3 regions of the Paractinoplanes hotanensis genome follow, and region 3 is predicted to be linked to each of the others. Evidence: riboswitches for the same ligand, from Rfam matches in the RefSeq annotation. Region 3 holds a riboswitch; each other region holds the start of a gene.
What was found. Region 3 has a riboswitch for cyclic di-AMP ahead of LXN57_RS45525 (LysM peptidoglycan-binding domain-containing protein). Riboswitches for the same ligand answer to the same signal wherever they lie in the genome.
Positions count from the first base shown of each region.

Region 1: linked by a shared signal. The riboswitch ahead of LXN57_RS17930 (coiled-coil domain-containing protein) and the one ahead of LXN57_RS45525 (LysM peptidoglycan-binding domain-containing protein) in region 3 are both predicted to bind cyclic di-AMP.
Region 2: linked by a shared signal. The riboswitch ahead of LXN57_RS31715 (C40 family peptidase) and the one ahead of LXN57_RS45525 (LysM peptidoglycan-binding domain-containing protein) in region 3 are both predicted to bind cyclic di-AMP.

Region 1 is NZ_JAMQOL010000022.1:95,555-101,404, forward strand. Features, by position in the region: gene LXN57_RS17920 (glycoside hydrolase family 65 protein) at 1-62, shown strand, start outside; gene LXN57_RS17925 (coiled-coil domain-containing protein) at 136-1,164, opposite strand; cyclic di-AMP (ydaO/yuaA leader) riboswitch at 1,168-1,300, opposite strand; cyclic di-AMP (ydaO/yuaA leader) riboswitch at 1,512-1,645, shown strand; gene LXN57_RS17930 (coiled-coil domain-containing protein) at 1,649-2,689, shown strand; gene LXN57_RS17935 (ABC transporter ATP-binding protein) at 2,836-3,609, opposite strand; gene LXN57_RS17940 (ABC transporter permease) at 3,602-4,498, opposite strand; gene LXN57_RS17945 (TetR/AcrR family transcriptional regulator) at 4,677-5,279, shown strand; gene LXN57_RS17950 (Atu4866 domain-containing protein) at 5,388-5,741, shown strand.
Region 2 is NZ_JAMQOL010000046.1:132,611-138,460, forward strand. Features, by position in the region: gene LXN57_RS31700 (aerobic carbon-monoxide dehydrogenase large subunit) at 1-1,296, opposite strand, end outside; gene LXN57_RS31705 ((2Fe-2S)-binding protein) at 1,293-1,787, opposite strand; gene LXN57_RS31710 (FAD binding domain-containing protein) at 1,791-2,666, opposite strand; cyclic di-AMP (ydaO/yuaA leader) riboswitch at 3,031-3,162, shown strand; gene LXN57_RS31715 (C40 family peptidase) at 3,187-3,654, shown strand; gene LXN57_RS31720 (AMP-binding protein) at 3,695-5,020, opposite strand; gene LXN57_RS31725 (hypothetical protein) at 5,017-5,595, opposite strand; gene LXN57_RS31730 (TetR/AcrR family transcriptional regulator) at 5,605-5,850, opposite strand, start outside.
Region 3 is NZ_JAMQOL010000084.1:19,685-25,534, forward strand. Features, by position in the region: gene LXN57_RS45510 (M4 family metallopeptidase) at 1-1,855, shown strand, start outside; gene LXN57_RS45515 (PP2C family protein-serine/threonine phosphatase) at 1,962-3,206, shown strand; gene LXN57_RS45520 (STAS domain-containing protein) at 3,203-3,556, shown strand; cyclic di-AMP (ydaO/yuaA leader) riboswitch at 3,712-3,857, shown strand; gene LXN57_RS45525 (LysM peptidoglycan-binding domain-containing protein) at 3,860-4,480, shown strand; gene LXN57_RS45530 (WGR domain-containing protein) at 4,619-5,850, opposite strand, start outside.

The DNA of each region.
Region 1 (5,850 bases), on a different contig from region 3:
CGGTCGGCCCCGCGCCGGTCCAGCCGGCGGGGCGTGCTCCGGTTCGGCGGGCCACCTCGTAAGCGGACAGCAAAAGGGGCCCCGGATTTCTCCGGGGCCCCTTTTCGCGTACTCGAGGCTTCTCGCCTCTCGATATCAGAGCATCGACACGTGCACATGGTCGGTGTGCGCGCTTGGCCCGCTGTAGGAACTCCAGCCCCTGGTCGGGAACCAGATCTGCTTGTACCAGATGACGTAATAGATGCCGAGGCGGTCGGCATTACGCACGAGGAATGCCATCAGGTTGTTGCCGTAGGTCTTCATGTCCGCGTTGTGCGCGACCGCGAAGCCCCGATCCTGCAACGACCAGTCGCAGGCCCGGCCCTTCGGGTGTTCGAACGGCCCGCCGTTGCGATGACAGCCGACGAACCGATCGAAGCCGGCCTTCTGCGTTTCCTTCAACATGTGCAGCGTGCGCGCGGTGATGCAGCCGCCGGTCGTCGGGTCGTCGACGTTGCAGGGCAGGCTCGGGAAGCCGCCGTTCGAGTCGCGCGGAGCCGGCGCCGCGGTCGGTGACTCGGCGAGCACGACGCCCTGGGTCAGGCTCTGACCGCCGACCAGGGCGAGGGCCTTGTCCGCGGCCTCTTTCTGCTTGCGCATCACGACCAGGCTGGTCTGCTGCTTCTTGACCTCGGCGTCGAGCGCGGCCTTCTTCGAGTTGACCTGGTCGATCGCCTTGTTCAGCTCGGCCAGCTTGCGGTCCTGAATGGTGTTGATCTCTTCGAGCGAGACGGCCTTCTGCAGGAAGTCGCTCGAGCCCTGGCTGCCCAGCAGGAAGCCGGCCGTGCCGAGGTGGCCGGTGCGGTACTGCTGCGCGGCGATCGCGTTGACCTCGGGCAACAGGGCGAGGCGCCGGCCCTGGGCCACCTTGATCTCGGCGGCCAGCCGCTTCTGCGCCTTCGTCGACCTCGCCACCGCGGCCTTGGCGGCGACGAATTTGCGGTTCGAGGACTCGATGACGTCGTCCAGAGTCGCGTTCTTGGCGACTGAGCCGCCCGCCTCGTCGGGCGTGGCCGAGGAGCCATCAGGCTCGGCGCTCGCCGGGGAAGCGGGTGCGGCCAGGAAAGACAGGGCCACGATCGGCGCCAGGGCAAGCATCAGCCACCGGCGGGGTCGTACGGTCAATGCAGTTCCTTCCGGTAAACCGCCGACCGGGTTAGCTGACGGGTTCGGGACGGAAGCGATCCCTACCGCTTGCGCGGATACACCCCACTGACCTGGTTCCCCGGCTCGCCTCGCGGCGATTGGGCGGTGGCCTGCCGGCACCTCGGGGGCGGTGCCTCGGTGGCAGAACCGGCGGCCAGTTTACCCGAGAGTTCGCTTCGCTTCAGCGCTGCGGAATGGCAAATTTCGTAGTCATGCCAACACATTCCGTAATTCTCGTGACTGATGGTCGTGGTCGAATTGCACTGCGTGCGATAACTGTCGATTGCTCGATGAGTTGGGTATGGTCGGTGGCGGTCCTCACCCCCAGGGGGCCGCCGCCTAATCGCCTTCACGGCGAGCCGGGGAACCAATCTTTCCGGGGTGAATCCGCGCAAGCGGTAGGGATCACTTCCGTCCCGAACCCGTCAGCTAACTCGGTCGGCGGCCGACGGAAGGAACAGGTGTGCGGCACAAGACTGTCCGGCGAAGATTGGCATCGTCATTGGCGTTGCTCATCGCGATCTCCGGCCTCGCGGTCGCGGTGGCCGGTCCGGCCGGCGCGGCCCCCGGCGACAACGGCGACGACGGCGAGGGCGCTCCCAAGTCCCTGATCCAGCAGCTCCAGGCCGCCTCCAAGGGCTTCCTCGAGGCCCAGGAGGCGCTGACCAACTCCCGCAAGCGGCAAACCCAACTGGCCGCGAAGGTCAAGCAGCTCGACGCCGAACTCGGCCCGCGCCAGGCCGCGATCGACGAGATCGTCCAGCAGTCGTACCGCACCGGCCGCCTCGGGCCGATGACCGCGCTGCTCACGGCCAACTCGTCCGGCAGCTTCCTCGATCGGGCCGAGACGCTCGAGACCGTGGCGGTCAAGGAAAACGCCGCTGTGGCCGATCTGAAGGCCAACCGGGACGCGCAGCAGCGGGCCAAGCTCGCCATCGACGCCGAGGTGCGCAACCAGCAGAAGCAGGTCAACCTCATGGCCAAGCGCAAGGTGCAGGCCGAGAACGCGCTGAAGGCGGCGAACGCCGGCGAGGACGCCGACGAGCCGTCGGACAGTCAGGCCAGTTCGAGCAACAAGGCCAGCCCGGCTCCGCGCAACCGGGACGGCTCGCTGTCCGAAGAGGGCTGCACCCGGAAAGACCCCACCACCAGCGGCTGCCTGACGCCCCGCACGCTGCACGCGCTCAAGGAGGCTCAGGCCGACGGGTTCACCCGCTACGTGGCGTGCTTCCGCGAGCAGAACAGCGGCGAGCACCCCAAGGGCCAGGCGTGCGACTTCGCGGCCGAGAAGAACGGCTTCGGCGGGGTCGCGTCGGGCGGTGACAAGACGTACGGCACCCGGCTGGCCAACTACTTCATCAGCAACTCGAGCCGGCTGGGCGTGCTCTACGTCATTTGGTTCAAACGCATCTGGCTGCCGAGCAGTGGCTGGAAGTCGTACTCCCGAGGAAACGGGGACCCTTCCAGCGACCACACGAACCACGTGCACCTCTCGGTGCGGTAACTCTGGCTCCGCTTCGCTCCGCGAGCGAGCGCCTTTGTAGCTGGTGAGATGGGACGCGATTTTCCGCCGTCCGCAAACCCTGCGGCCGTCGAAAAACCGAGCCCCATCTCACCAGCGGCGCTCGCGGGCCTACGCCTCCTACCTACTCACTTGTTGACGTAGGTCTCGTACTCCTTGAGCACGTCGTCGGTCAGGCCGTCGGCCCGGATGACGCCGGATTCCAGCCAGATGGTGCGCTCGCACGTGTCCCGGATCGACTGCTCGCTGTGGCTCACCAGGAAGACCGTGCCGGCCTCCTTGCGCAGGTCGCGGACCCGTTGCTCGCTGCGCTTGCGGAACTTGGCGTCACCGGTGGCCAAGGCCTCGTCGATCAGCAGCACGTCGTGCTTCTTGGCCGCCGCGATCGAGAACCGCAGCCGGGCCGCCATGCCGGACGAGTACGTCTTCATCGGCAGCGAGCTGAAGTCGCCCCGGTCGTTGATGCCGGAGAACTCGATGATGCCGGGCGCCTGCTCCTTGACCTCGGCCGGTGACATGCCCATGGCCAGGCAGCCCAGCTCGACGTTGCGCTCGCCGGACAGGTCGTTCATCAGCGCCGCGTTCACCCCCAGGAGGGATGGCTGGCCGGCCGCGTAGATGCCGCCGCCGCGCTCCACCGGCAGCAGCCCGGCGATCGCCCGCAGCAGCGTCGACTTGCCGGAGCCGTTGGTGCCGATCAGGCCGATCGCCTCGCCCTTGTAGGCCACGAAGCTGACGCCCTTGACCGCGTGCACCTCGCGCACGGCCGCGCTCTTCTTGCCCGTCATGATCCGCTTGAGGCTGGCCAGCGGGCTGTTCGCGCCCGGCGCCACCGAGCCGTAGATGCGGTAGACGATGTTCGCATTGTCCGCGATGACGGTTGGTTGCCGCTGGTCAGCCACGGCCGTAACCCTTCTCTCCGCGCCAGAAGTAGACGTAGCCGCCGAACCCGACAAGCACGGTCCAGATCGCGGCCTGCAGCCACAGCAGCGGTGCCGACGTGGCGAGATCGACGTTCTCCATCAGCGCGTGCCGGACGAGCTCGATGTAGATCAGCATCGGGTTGGACTCGACCAGCGCGAGCTGCCAGCCGTCGATCCGCTCGGCGAAGAACGTGACCGGGTAGAGCACGGCCGAGCCGTACATCCAGATGCGCAGGATGTAGGGGATGAGCTGGCGGATGTCGGTGACCTTGGAGATCAGCCGGGACACGAACAGCGCCAGGCCCGTGTTGAAGATCGTCTGGAGCACGAGGGCCGGGATCAGCAGCAGCCACTGGAGCGTGATCGGCTCGCCGGTGAACAGCACGATCGCGACCAGCACGATCATCGAGGCGATCATGTTGCGCACCTCGACCAGGCTGACCGCGATGGGCAGGCTGGCCCGCGGGAAGTGCAGCGCCCGGATCAGCGCGATGTTGGCGGTGATCGACTGCGAGCCGGCCTGAACCACCGACTGGGTGAAGCCGAAGATGAAGACGCCGGCGCAGAGGTACGCGATGAAGTTGTCGACGTCCTGCTTGGTGTTGATCAGAACACCGAAGATCAGGTAGTAGACGCCGGCGTTGATCAGCGGCGTCAGGAGCTGCCAGACCACGCCCAGCTTGGTGCTGCCCAGCGAAGCGCTCACCTTCGCGTTGGCGAAGGCGGCTATGAAGTGACGGTACGACCACAGATGCCGGGTGTATTCCGGCAGGCGAGGCAGGCGCCCCGCCTTCGTCAGGCCGTGACTCCTGGCCAGCTCGGTGAGCGATGGCCCGGTGTCGGAATCGGCAACCGCCGTCTGAGCCATGGGGTGGTGCTCCGATCTCGTCGGCCCGTGAGGGATACCGGGCCCTGGTTCCTTAGGCGAGAACACTTAAGCAGCATGTCAAGTCGTCGCCGATGGAACGGCTTCGTATCGACGTCCGGAGAGGCTATCCGACCAAACGGCGGAACGCAACCGTTACGTCCTGGCGTATAGTGACCGCGTGGCGACTGGAAAGCGAGCACCTGCCGGGGCGGCCGTGCTGCGGAGCGACATCACTGTCGCCATCCGCGACGCCGTGATGCACGAGCTGGCCGAAGTGGGTTACGGCCGGCTCTCCATCGAGGCCGTGGCCCGCCGGGCCGGCGTCGGTAAAACGGCGATCTACCGGCGCTGGAGCAACAAACTCGAGATGGTGCTCGAGATCGTGTCGGACGTGGCCGGCCGCAGCGTGCCGCTCCCCGACACCGGTAGCTTTGCCGGCGACCTCCAACTGATCATGATGATCGTGAGCCGTGCTCTGCGACACCGGATCGCGTCCCAGATCATTCCCGACCTGATGGCCGAGGCGGCCCGCAACCCGCAGATCGCCGAGACCCTCCAGAAGGCGCTGCGCACCCACCAGCAGGCCGTCGGCGAAAAGCTGGTCGGCTCGGCCGTGACGCGCGGAGAGCTGCCCGAAGGCACCGATCCGGACCTGGCGGTCGACCTGATCCTCGGGCCACTGTACTGGCGTCTGGCCGTCTCGCGCACCAAGCCCGACGGCGCCTACCTCGAGAAGCTCATGGCCGCGGTGACGGCCGCCCTGCGCAGCACGGCGAACTGACGCCCGGCCGCGCGCCGCGTGCAACCGGGTTGCACCGGCCGGTTGCCGCGAGTCGGCCCGGGGGCTGCCGATGGTGAGGGCTCCATGCCCCCTGCCCTCGGAGCCGACATGCACCAGCACGTGGACACCGCCGTTCTGGACGCTACCGCCCTGATCGCGATCGCCATGGGCGGGCAGGCGGCCGAGCAACCCGGCACCTCGGGGCGGAAGCCCACCAGGGTCGCGGTCTCGGCGCCGGTCGGTATCTGGCTCAGCGCGGACGGCACGGTTCGTCTCGATATCAGGACGGACGGAACGTACGCGGGGAAGGTGGCGGGGCGCAAGCGTCGCCCGCAGGGCACTTACGACCTCGCCGGCCGCACCCTGACCCTCAGCGATTATTCCGGCCTGCGAACGCCCGTGTCCGTGGGCGACGAGGTGCTCGAGATGGCCGGCCACCGCCTCGGCCGAGCCGGGTGGTGATCCCGCCGCGCCTGATAGTGCGGGGGACGACCGGCCCGCCCCCACCGGATAGGGGACGACGGGTCCGCCCCGAGGCGAGGGCCGGCCGGCCCTAAGCCCCGGCTCCTCC
Region 2 (5,850 bases), on a different contig from region 3:
GCCCGAGTCGTAGACCCAGCCGGTCTTCGTCGTGTACGGGAACTGGTCGGGCTGGATGAAGTTCTTCAGGCGCAGCTCGGCCGGGTCCATGTCGAGCTCGGCGGCCAGGCAGTCGACGATGCGCTCGACCAGGTAGACCGCCTCGGTGATGCGGAAGCTGCACGCGTACGCGACGCCGCCCGGCGCCTTGTTGGTGTAGACGGCGGTCATCTTGCAGTAGGCGGCCTCGATGTCGTAGCTGCCGGTGAAGACGCCGAAGAAGCCGGCCGGGTATTTCACCGGCGCCGCCGTGCCGTTGAACGCGCCGTGGTCGGCGAGCACGTTGGTGCGGATGCCCAGGATCTTGCCGTCGCGGGTGGCCGCGATCTCGCCGCGCATGATGTAGTCGCGGGCGAAGCCGGTGCTGATCAGGTTTTCCGAGCGGTCCTCCATCCACTTCACCGGCTTGCCGGTGACGATGGAGCCGACGATCGCGCAGACGTAGCCGGGGTAGATCGGCACCTTGTTGCCGAAGCCGCCGCCGATGTCCGGCGCGATCACCTGGATCTTGTGTTCGGGCAGGCCGGCCACGATGGCGTAGAGCGTGCGGTGCGCGTGCGGGGCCTGGGTGGTCGACCACAGCTTGAGCTTGCCCTCGACCGCGTCGAAGTCGGCGACCGCGCCGCAGGTCTCCATCGGGGCCGGGTGCACGCGCGGGTAGACGATGTCCTGCTGGACGACGACGTCGGCCCGGGCGAAGACGGCCTCGGTCTCGTCGGCGTCGCCGGTCTCCCAGTCGAAGCAGTGGTTGTCGGCCTTGCCCTCGAGGTCGTCGCGGATCAGCGGCGCGTCCGGCGCGAGCGCCTGCCGCACGTCGATGACCGGGTCGAGCACCTCGTACTCGACGTCGATCAGTTCGAGCGCGTCGCGGGCGGCGTACCGGCCCTCGGCGACGACGAACGCGACCTCCTGCCCCTGGAAGCGCACCTTGTCGGTGGCCAGCACGGCCTGCACGTCGTTGGAGAGCGTCGGCATCCAGGCCAGGCCCAGCCCCTTGAGGGTCTCGCCGGTGACCACGGCTTTGACGCCCGGCGCGGCCTCGGCGGCGCTGGTGTCGACGCTCACCACGCGAGCGTGGGCGAACGGCGAGCGCAGGATCGCGAGGTGCAGCATGCCGGGCAGCTGCACGTCGTCGGTGAAGCGGCCGCGACCGCGCAGCAGCCGCGGGTCTTCCTTGCGCAGCATGCGACCGAAGCCGACCGGCTTCTGGTCGTTGTCGTCGAACGTCGACGTCCGCGGTTCCTCGACTGTGGTCATTGCGCCGCCGCCTCCTGCTTCTGCGCCTCGGCCGCCTCGTGCACGGAGGCCCAGCGCACCGACCGGACGATCGTGGAGTAGCCCGTGCACCGGCAGATCTGGCCCGAGATGGCCTCGCGGATCTCGGCGTCGGTCGGGTCGGGATTCTTGTCGAGCAGGGCGCGGCAGGTCATCATCATGCCCGGGGTGCAGAACCCGCACTGCAGGCCGTGGCACTGCATGAAGCCCTCTTGGATCGGGTCGAGCTCGGCCCCTTTGGCCAGGCCTTCGACCGTACGGACGGCGTGCCCGTCGGCCATGGCGGCGAGCACGGTGCACGACTTGACGGGTTCACCGTCGAGCCAGACCACGCACGTGCCGCAGTTGCTCGTGTCGCAGCCCCAGTGCGTGCCGGTCAGGCTCAGCGTGTCGCGCAGGAAGTGCACGAGCAGCAGCCGGCCCTCGATCTCAGCTGTGACCTCGACGTCGTTGACGGTCATCGTGACCTGCATGATTCAGCTCCTCGCCCGGGCCACGGCCGCGCGCAGCGTCCGCCTGGTCAACTCGTCGGCGAGGTGGCGCTTGTAGTCGGCGCTGCCCCGCTGGTCGGTGGCCGGGTCGCAGCTGCGTGCCGCGATCGCGCCGGCCTGCTCGTACAGTTCCTCGGCGGGCTCGCGGCCCCGCAGCGCGGCCGAGACCTCCCGGATGCCGGTGGTGTTGGGCCCGACGGCCGCCAGCCCCACCCGGGCGTCGGCGATCGTGCCGTCGGCGGCCAGCCACACCGCGGCGCCGGCCGAGACCACGGCCCAGTCGCCGGCGCGGCGCTCGACCTTCTCGTACGCGCTGCCGCCACCCGGCCGCAGCGGCAGCCGGATCTCGGTCAGCATCTCGTCGTCGCCGACCGCCGTCTCGTACGGGCCGACGTGGAACTCCTCCATCGTCACGACCCGCTCCGAGCCGCCCGGCCCGCGGATGACGCAGCTCGCGTCGAGCGTCGTGCACACCGCCGACAGGTCTTCCGACGGGTCGGCCTGGCACAGCGAGCCGCCCAGCGTGCCGCGGTTGCGGACGATCGGGTCGGCGATCACGCGCTCGGCGTCGCGGAAGATCGGGAACGCGGCCGCCAGCTCGTCGGACTCGAGCAGCTCGCGGTGACGGGTCAGAGCACCTATGCGTACCTCGTCGCCGGCGAACCGGATGTAGCCCAGCTCGGCGTGCAACGGATTGATGTCGATCAGATAGTCGAAGTTCGCCAGCCGCAGCTTCATCATCGGCAGCAGGCTGTGACCGCCCGCGACCAGACGCGCTGAGCTGCCCAGACGTTCCAGCAGACCGATGGCCTGGTCCACACTGGTGGCACGCTCGTACTCGAACGGAGCCGGCACCTGCACCCTGCACCTCCTGCGATTGCCGAGCATCTTTCCTGAGCGCGATCCAATGTCAACAGCTACCTAAGAGATGCCTTAGGTTGCTCTGCGTGATCGCCTGGGGGTGTTCGGCCGGCCCCGAATCGTCGGCGATCAGCACGAATTGGGTGACGAGGCTCACCGATCGGCCCGCCGGAAATCGCGCCGGTCACTCCCTGCTGATACCGGATGTCCGGAACGACTTCGGACGGGGATTCCGATCTGTGACAACTGTTGCCGCCGGGACGGCTGCGAAAAGGTCAGAATCGCCGACCGCGGCCGATCGTCATCCCGTGCCGCCCCGGGACGCCGAGTCCCGCCCACCTGTGGGCGGCCCGACCTGACATCGACAGGAAACTTCCACGGGCGGGAACGGGGGAACCACATCGCCGGTCCACGGACCGGCTCGGGGTGAAGTCGCGCGAGCGGCGGGCCGCCTTCAGGCCTAATCCGACAGCTAACCTCGCAGGCGGTTGAAGGACCGAGGATCGTCTTGTCTTTCCCCATGACGCTGCGCCGCCTGCTGCTCGTTGCCGCGGCGGCGGTCATCGCCACCACCATGCTCGTCTCCCCCGCGGCCGCCGCGGCAGCACCAACAGCCTCAGCGGTCGTCGCCGCCCGCGGGCTCAAGGTCGTCGCCTTCGCCCGGGCCCAGAGGGGCAAGCCCTACAGGTACGGCGCTCAGGGACCGAGCGCGTTCGACTGTTCCGGGCTCGCCGGTTTCGCGTACGCCAAGGCCGGTAAGAAACTGCCCCGCACGGCGCAGGCCCAGTACCGTGCCGCCCGCAGGATCACCAGCGCGGCGGCCCGCCCGGGCGACCTGGTCTTCTGGGTCTCGGGCAGCCGCGCCTACCACGTGGCCGTCTATGCGGGCGCCGGCCAGGTCTGGCACGCCCCCAAGCCCGGCGACCGCGTCAAGCTGGCCAAGATCTGGAACTGGAAACAGGTCCGCTTCGCCCGCGTCGCCGGCTGACGGGCCGGCCGTCAGAGGCCGTTCTCGTAGGACGTGACGCTCACCGCAGGGCTCCCTTCTGGACCTTGCCCATAGCGTTGCGCGGCAGGGCGTCGAGCAGGCGCACGGACCGCGGGCGCTTGTGGGCGGCCAGGCGGTCGGCGACCCAGGCGATCAGGGCACGCTCGGTGACGCCTTCGGCGACTACGTACGCGGTGATCTGCTCTCCGAGGTCTGGGTGGGGTGTGCCGACGACGGCCGCCTCCCGCACGCTGGGGTGCAGCAGCAGCGCGTCCTCGACCTCGCCGGCGCCGACGCGGTAGCCGCCGGTCTTGATGAGGTCGGTCGAGGCGCGGCCGACGATGCGGTGCCACCCGTCGGCGCCGATCGTCGCGACGTCGCCGGTGACGAACCACCCCTCGGGTCTTTCCCGGCCCAGGTAGCCGTCGAACAGGGTGGCCCCGCGCACCTGCAGGTGGCCGATCGTGTCCGGCTCGTCGAGGGGGTCGCCGGCGTCGCCGACCAGGCGGGTCTCGACGCCGGGGATCGGGAGGCCGACCTGCCCCGGGCGGCGTTCGCCGTCGGCCCGGGCGCTCACCGTGATCAGGGTTTCGGTCATGCCGTAGCGCTCGACCGGCGCCTGGCCGGTCAGGGTGCGGAGCTCGTCGAAGACCGGGGCGGGCAGGGGCGCGCTGCCGGAGACGAGCAGGCGGGCCGAACGCAGGGCGCGAGCCTCGGTGGGGGCGGCGCAGACCCGGGACCAGACGGTGGGGACGCCGAAGTACATCGTGCCGGGCGTGGCCGCGTACGCCTGGGGTGTGGGCCTGCCGGTGTGCGACAGCCGGGAGCCAATCCGCAGCGGGCCGAGCACCCCCAGCACCAGGCCGTGCACGTGGAAGAGCGGGAGGCCGTGCACGAGAGTGTCGCCGGCGGTCCACTGCCAGACCTGCGCGAGGGCGTCGAGGTCGGCGGCGAGGGCGCGGCGCGAGATCACGGCGCCCTTGGGCGGGCCGGTCGTGCCGCTGGTGTAGAGAACCAGGGCGGGCGCGTCGGGATCGGGCTCGTCCGGAACACCGTGATCGGCGCCGGTGGCGTGCGCCTCGATCAGCTCGGCCCCGGAGTCGCCGAGGATGTGGGCCCGCTCCAGCTCGCCGGCGTCGGGCGGCACGGGTACGACGGGCACGCCGGCCAGCAGCGCGGCGGTGATCACGACGACGGTGTCGACGGTGGGCGTGGCCCGCACGGCCACCATGCGGCGGCCGGTGATCTCGGCGGCCAGCGCGGACGCTCGTCCCAGCAGCTCGTGCCGCGAGAGCGCCGACTGCGGGTCGCGTACGGCATCGGCCTGGTCGGCGTCGTCGTGCAGGGCGCCCAGCAGGCGCGTCATCGGGCCTCCCCCAGCTGGGTGACGAGCGGGGCGAGCAGGTCGTTGAGCTCCCGGACGAGCACCGTGACCGTGCGCTCGGCCAGGTCGGGCAGCTCCGGACCGGCGTCCTCGGGGATCCGGGGAAGGTCGGCCAGCGGCAGGGGCGCCTCGGCGGTCAGGGTGGAACGCAGGTGCGGGACGCGGCTGAGCTCCTCGGCCGAGGGCGCGAGAAACTGGCCGAACGTCTCGGGCCACCCCCGCCAGCCCCGGTCCTGCGTCCACGCCCGCGAACCGGTCAGCTCGGCCGGCCACGGCGCGACCAGCTCGGCGGTGACGGTGAGCGAGCCGTCCCAGGTGTTGCGCCGGCAGGTGGCCCGCAGCACGCGGCGATGCAGGCGCACGAAGCCCGGATCAAGGTGCGGCGTGGTGGCCAGCTTCCACGCCACACAGGCGAAGCCGACCGGCGAGATGTCACCCCAGCAGTCGCCGAACTCCTTGGCGTGCACCCAGACGTGCTCGGCGAACCGGCTGCGTCCCAGCCCCGCGTTCTCCCGGTCGTAGTGATGGTCGATCCAGGCGAACGTCAGCGGAGCCATCCGCCCAGCTTAAGGCTGGGGCCGGAGGCCGTCGAAGACTATGGCCAGGACCCGGGATCGCAGGGCGGCGCCGTCGGTGTCCAGCTCGGGGACCCGCGAGACGGCGAGCATCAGCGCGACCAGCTCCGAAACGGTGACGTCGGCACGGATCGCGCCCGCGGCCTGGGCCCGGGACAGCAGCGACCCCAGGGCGCGCGGCAGCTGCTCGCGGGCCGGGGTGAGCGCATCGCGCAGGTTGCTCGCGGCGAAGGCGTC
Region 3 (5,850 bases):
CGAGGGCGCCATCACCGGCGCCGGGAAACCGGAGCTCTTCGTCGACGCGACCAGCGGCATCGGCCGGCTGTCGTGGGAGACCGTGATCACCGGGTGGCAGCCGGACAAGCAGACGCCGTCGCGCTTCCACGTCATCTCCGACGCGCTGACCGGGGCCGTCGTCGGCTCGTACGACGAGATCGAGAACGTCGCCGGCACCGGCAACAGCATCTATTCCGGCGCGGTCGCGCTCGAGTCCACGGCGGCCGGGTCCTCGTACAACCTGGTCGATCCCACCCGCGGTGGCGGCCTGACCTGCGACATGAACAACCGTACGTCGGGCGCCTGCACCACCTTCACCGACGCCGACAACACCTGGGGCACCGGGGCCGCCGCCGACCGGCAGTCGGCCGCGGTCGACGCGCACTTCGGCGCCGCGGTGACCTTCGACTACTTCAAGGACGTGCACGGCCGCAACGGCATCTTCGGCGACGGGCGGGGCGTGCCGTCGCGGGTCCACTACGGCAGCAACTACGTGAACGCGTTCTGGGACGGCGCGCAGATGACCTACGGCGACGGCAGCGGCAACGCCAAGCCGCTGGTCGCGCTGGACGTGGCCGGGCACGAGATGGCGCACGGCGTCACCGAGAACGTGGTGCCGGGCGGCCTGACCTACTCCGGCGAGTCCGGCGGCCTGAACGAGGCCACCAGCGACATCTTCGGCAGCATGGTCGAGTTCCACGCGAACAGCGCGACGGACGCCGGCGACTACGACATCGGCGAGAAGATCGACATCAACGGCAACGGCTCGCCGCTGCGCTACATGTACAACCCGACGCTCGACGGGCGCTCGCACGGCTGCTGGTCGACGAGCACCCGCAGCGTCGACGTGCACTACTCGTCCGGCGTGGCCAACCACTTCTTCTTCAACCTGGCCGAGGGCAGCGGGGCCGGTCCGTACGGGACCTCGCCGGTCTGCGGCACGGCCGACCCGGTGGTGGGCATCGGCAAGGAGAAGGCCGCGAAGATCTGGTTCCGGGCGCTCGACTCGTACTTCGTCTCGAACACCGGCTACGTCAGCACCGCGACCCCGGGCAACACCGCGCGGGCCTATTCGCTGTCCGCCGCCAGCGACCTGTACGGCTTCTGCGGCGCCGAGTACAAGGCGGTCCAAGCCGCGTGGACCTCGGTGAACGTGGCCGGCGCCGACGAGGAGTGCTCGACCGGCAACGACTTCTCGGTGGCTCTCTCGGCGGCGACCGCTGCCGTCGGCCCCGGCGAATCGACCACGGTCACGGCGACCACCGCGCTGGTCAACGGCGAGGCGGAGCCGATCACCTTCGCGGCCGGCGCCACCCCGGCCGGCGTGACCGTCTCGTTCGAGCCGGCCACCGTCACGGCCGGTGAGTCCACCACGATCACAGTGAGTGCTGACGCCACCGCGGCACGGACGAGCGGAGCGATCCGGATCACCGCGACGGCCCCGTCGATCACCCGGACGCGGGACCTGACGGTCACGGTCAACAGCGGCGCGCGGTGCGCCGCCACCAGCACCACGGCCGTGCCGATCCCCGACAACACGACGGTGACCAGCACCGTCACGATCGACGGGTGCACCGCCACGCCGTCGGCGACGAGCGGGGTCGAGGTGCACATCCGGCACACCTACATCGGTGACCTGGTGGTCAGCCTGATCGCCCCCGACGGCACGGCCTACGTCCTGCACAACCGGGCCGAAGGCAGCACCGACAACATCGACCGGACGTACGCGGTCAACCTGGCCGGCGAGACTGCCGACGGCACCTGGACCCTGCGGGTGCAGGACGCCGCCACGGTCGACACCGGCGCCCTGACCGGCTGGACCCTCTCGCTGTGACGGATCGCGGTGCCCGCCGTCCGGGCGGGCACCGCTGTCCCCCGCACGCTCCGGACGACGCCCGACCGGCTCAGCCCGGTGCGCGCGCGGACATAAGCTGAGTGCCATGGATCGAGCGACCGACCTGCGCTGGTACGAGGCGCTGCAGCAGATCTTGGCGGGCGCCCACCTGTGGCGTCCGGACGAGGTCGCCCCCGCCCTCGACGTGGTGATGGCGCGGCTCAGGATCCGCACCCGCATCTGGGTGGTCAACTACGAGCAGACGGCGCTGACCCCCCTGCCGCAGCCGGGTCCGGCGCCCGAGGTCCTGCCGATCGACGGCACCCTGCCGGGCCGGGTGTTCACCCGGGTCCGCTCCGCTCCGGCCGGCGACGGGCCCGGCTACCGCTGGTGGACCCCGATGGTCGACGGCACCGACCGCCTCGGCGTGATCGAGTTCGTCGGCGGTGACGCCGCCGTGGCCCGTGAAGAGGCCTTCCCGGAGCGTTGTGAACTGGTCGCCGGCCTCGTCGGCCACCTGATGAACAGCGCGAAGCAGCGCGGCGACCACCTGGAACGGGCCCGCCGGTCCCAGCCGATGTCGACCGCCGCCGAGCTGCTGTGGGCGTCGCTGCCACCGCTGACCGCCAGCTTCGACCGGGCCGTGGTCAGCGCCGTCCTCCAGCCCTGCTACGACGTGGGCGGGGACGGATTCGACTACGCAGTCGACGACGGTGTCATGTGGCTCGCGGTGCTGGACGCGGCGGGCCGCGGGCTGGAGGCCGGCCTGACGTGCACGGTCGCGCTGGCCGCGCTCCGGGCGGCCCGGCGGGCCGGCGGGGGACTGGTCGATCAGGCGCGGGCGGTCGACACCGCGCTGACCGGGCAGTTCCGCGACAGCCGCTTCGCCACCGCCGTACTGGCCGAACTGCACCTGGACACCGGCCGGCTGCGCTACCTCAACGCCGGGCATCCGGCCCCGGTCGTGCTGCGCGGCGGGCGCGCGGTGCTCGAGCTCAAGGCCGGTCGCCGCCTGCCGCTGGGCTTGCCCGACGCGGCGGCCGAGGTGGCCGAGGAGACGTTCGAGCCGGACGACCGGCTGCTGCTCTACACCGACGGCGTGACCGAGGCGCGAACGTCCGGCGGCGAACGGTTCGGCCTGTTCCGCATGATCGACCTGGTGGAACGCAACGCCGCAGCCGCGCTGCCCGCGCCCGAGACGGTGCGCCGGCTGGCCCGGGCGGTCATCGAGCACCAGGGCCGGCCGCCTGCCGACGACGCCACGCTCGTGCTCGTCGAGTGGTCGGCGGCCGCTTCGTTGAATACTCTGCCGACGGCAACGCAGCCGGACGAGATCGAGGAACCAGCATGACCGAACAGCTGACGGTGACCGTCGGTAAGGCCGACGGCCGGGACACCGTGCTGACCGTGAGCGGTGAACTCGACCGTGACGTCACTCACGTGCTCGAGGAAGCCGGCGAGGCCGCGCTGGCCTCCGGCGTCGAACGACTGGTGCTCGACCTGCGCGGCCTGACGTTCTGCGACTCGAGCGGCCTGCGCATCCTCGTCCAGCTGCACCGGCTGGCCGAGGACCGGGGCGTCTCGCTGCGCCTGGCCGAGCTGCACCCGTCGGTCTCGACGGTGGTCGAGGTCGTCAACCTCGACCGAATGCTTGCGCTGTACCCGACGGTCGCGGCTGCGCTGCTCCGACCTGCGGGTTAAGGCCGATACGGGCCACTCGCCGGGACATTCGCGGATCTGAGAGCCTTTTCACCTTCCGCCCTTCGGGCTTGGCCGTACGGGCCCGGGCGTGGATACCGTCGGCCGGTCCGCGAACGTGGACGCCCCGGGCGGAACGCCGAATCCCTGCCGCCGCCCCGAGGGAAACGAACCCAGGCATGGAGCGGGGGAACCACACGTTCCTCGGCGCGCCGACGCGCGCCTCGGGGTGAAGCCGCCACGTGCGGCCGGGCACCTCAGCCCGAACCCGACAGCTCACCTCGCAGGCGTGGAGGTAGCTCTCTCATGGCATTTGCACAGAAGACCCGTGTCGCGCTCGGACTGGCGGCCGCGGGTGTCGCCGGCGCGGTCAGCCTGCTCGGCCCGGCCTCCCCGGCCCAGGCCGCAGTGAACTGGGACGCCATCGCCAAGTGCGAGTCCGGTGGCAACTGGAGCATCAACACCGGCAACGGCTACTACGGTGGCCTGCAGTTCAGCCGCAGCACGTGGAAGGCGTACGGCGGCACGAAGTACGCCGCGACCGCGAACAAGGCCACCAAGGCCGAGCAGATCAGAATCGCCGAGAAGGTGCTGAAGGGCCAGGGCATCGGCGCCTGGCCGACCTGCGGCAAGAAGGCCGGCGCAGCCAAGGCAGCCGCCAAGAAGTCGACCGCCGCGAAGAAGTCGGCGACCGCGAAGAAGTCGGCGACCGCGAAGAAGTCGGCGACCGCCAAGAAGGCGACGGCCGCCAAGAAGTCGACGGTCAAGGCCACGGGCAAGCACTACGTCGTCCGCTCCGGCGACACCCTGGCCAAGATCGCCGCCAAGAATCACGTCAAGGGCGGCTGGAAGACCCTTTACCAGCTGAACAAGTCGATCCTGGACAGCCCGGACATGATCTTCCCGGGTCAGCGCCTGGCGCTCTGACCGCTACCGCCCCGGCCCCGGTTGCGGGGCCGGGGCGGCTCGGAGCCGATCGAGCACGCTCGGAGCCTGCGGCGACATCGCCGTGGGTGCGGCCACGCTCGGTGCAGGCGGCGGATCTCGCCGTGGGTGCGGCCACGCTCAGAGCAGGCGGCGGATCTCGCCGTAGGTGCGGTAGAAGCCGCCGCGGGCGGCCTCGCGCACGCCGGTCACGACGTAGCGGCTGCCGCGTTCGCGGATGCCCTTGGGGAACTGGACCTGCCAATCCTGGTGGTAGCCGGACGAGACCACGCGGATGCGCAGGCGGCCGCCCTCTTCGATGCACTCGACGACCACGCCGCCGGCGATGTCGTGGACGACCTCGACCGTTGTGGACGGCACGACGGCCGGCATGCGGGGCGGGGCCTTCACGTCGACCGGCTCGGGGATCGTGCCCGCGACGGCGGCCTGGATGGCCGGCTCGCTCGCGTCGATGCAGGACAGCGATCCGTCGGTGGTGACGATGTAGAGGCGCTCGTCGTGGTATTGCATCGAGTAGGCCGAGCCGCAACCGGTGGACAGCTTCCACAGGCGGGCGCCCGAGGTGTCGAAGCAGTAGATCGAGGAGCTGCTGTCGCCGGCGAAGATGTAGCGACCGTTTTCGGCGGTGGCGCAGGAGAAGACGGGGGCGTCGCACTCGTACGTCCGGCGGTGGACACCGTTCTTGCCGAGCTGGACGACCTGGCGCCGCCCGGTGCCGGCGTAGAGCGAGTCGCCCTCCTGCCAGCCGAACAGCACATTGCTGGTTCGCGTGTTCCACAGCTCCTGCCCGGTGCGCCAGTCGTAGCTGGTGACGCCCTTGGAGTGGCCGTGGTGCACGGCCCGGGTGTCGCAGCGGACCATCCAGGCGCTGGAGCCGTGGCCCTGACGGCGCCAGAGGAACTCGTCCTCGTGGTCGATGGCGGCGATGCCGCCGCCGGAGTCGGAGACCCCGAGCACGCCGTCGTGGATGTCGAGCCAGTAGATGTCGATGTCGGCGGCGATGCGGTAGGCCAGCCGGGGCACCTTGCCGGAGAGGTCGTAGACGTTGCCGTCGTCGCAGCCCGCGTAGATCCAGTCGTCGTCGGCGACCAGGCACTTCACGCCGTCGGGCAGGCGGAACTGCTGGAGCACCTCGGCGCCGTGGCTGAGCGTGGTGATCAGGCCGCTCTCGTTGCCGACCATGCACACGTCGTCGTCGACGAAGATGCCGAAGGCCGGGCTGCCCGACTTGTAGCGCCACAGCATGGGCGCGCGGGTGGTGGCCGTGGAGCGGGTGCTGACGATCTCGCGGCGTGAGACGGCGCGGCGCTGCCGCACGCCCGGCACGGCGGGCGCGTAGCCCTTGCGTACCT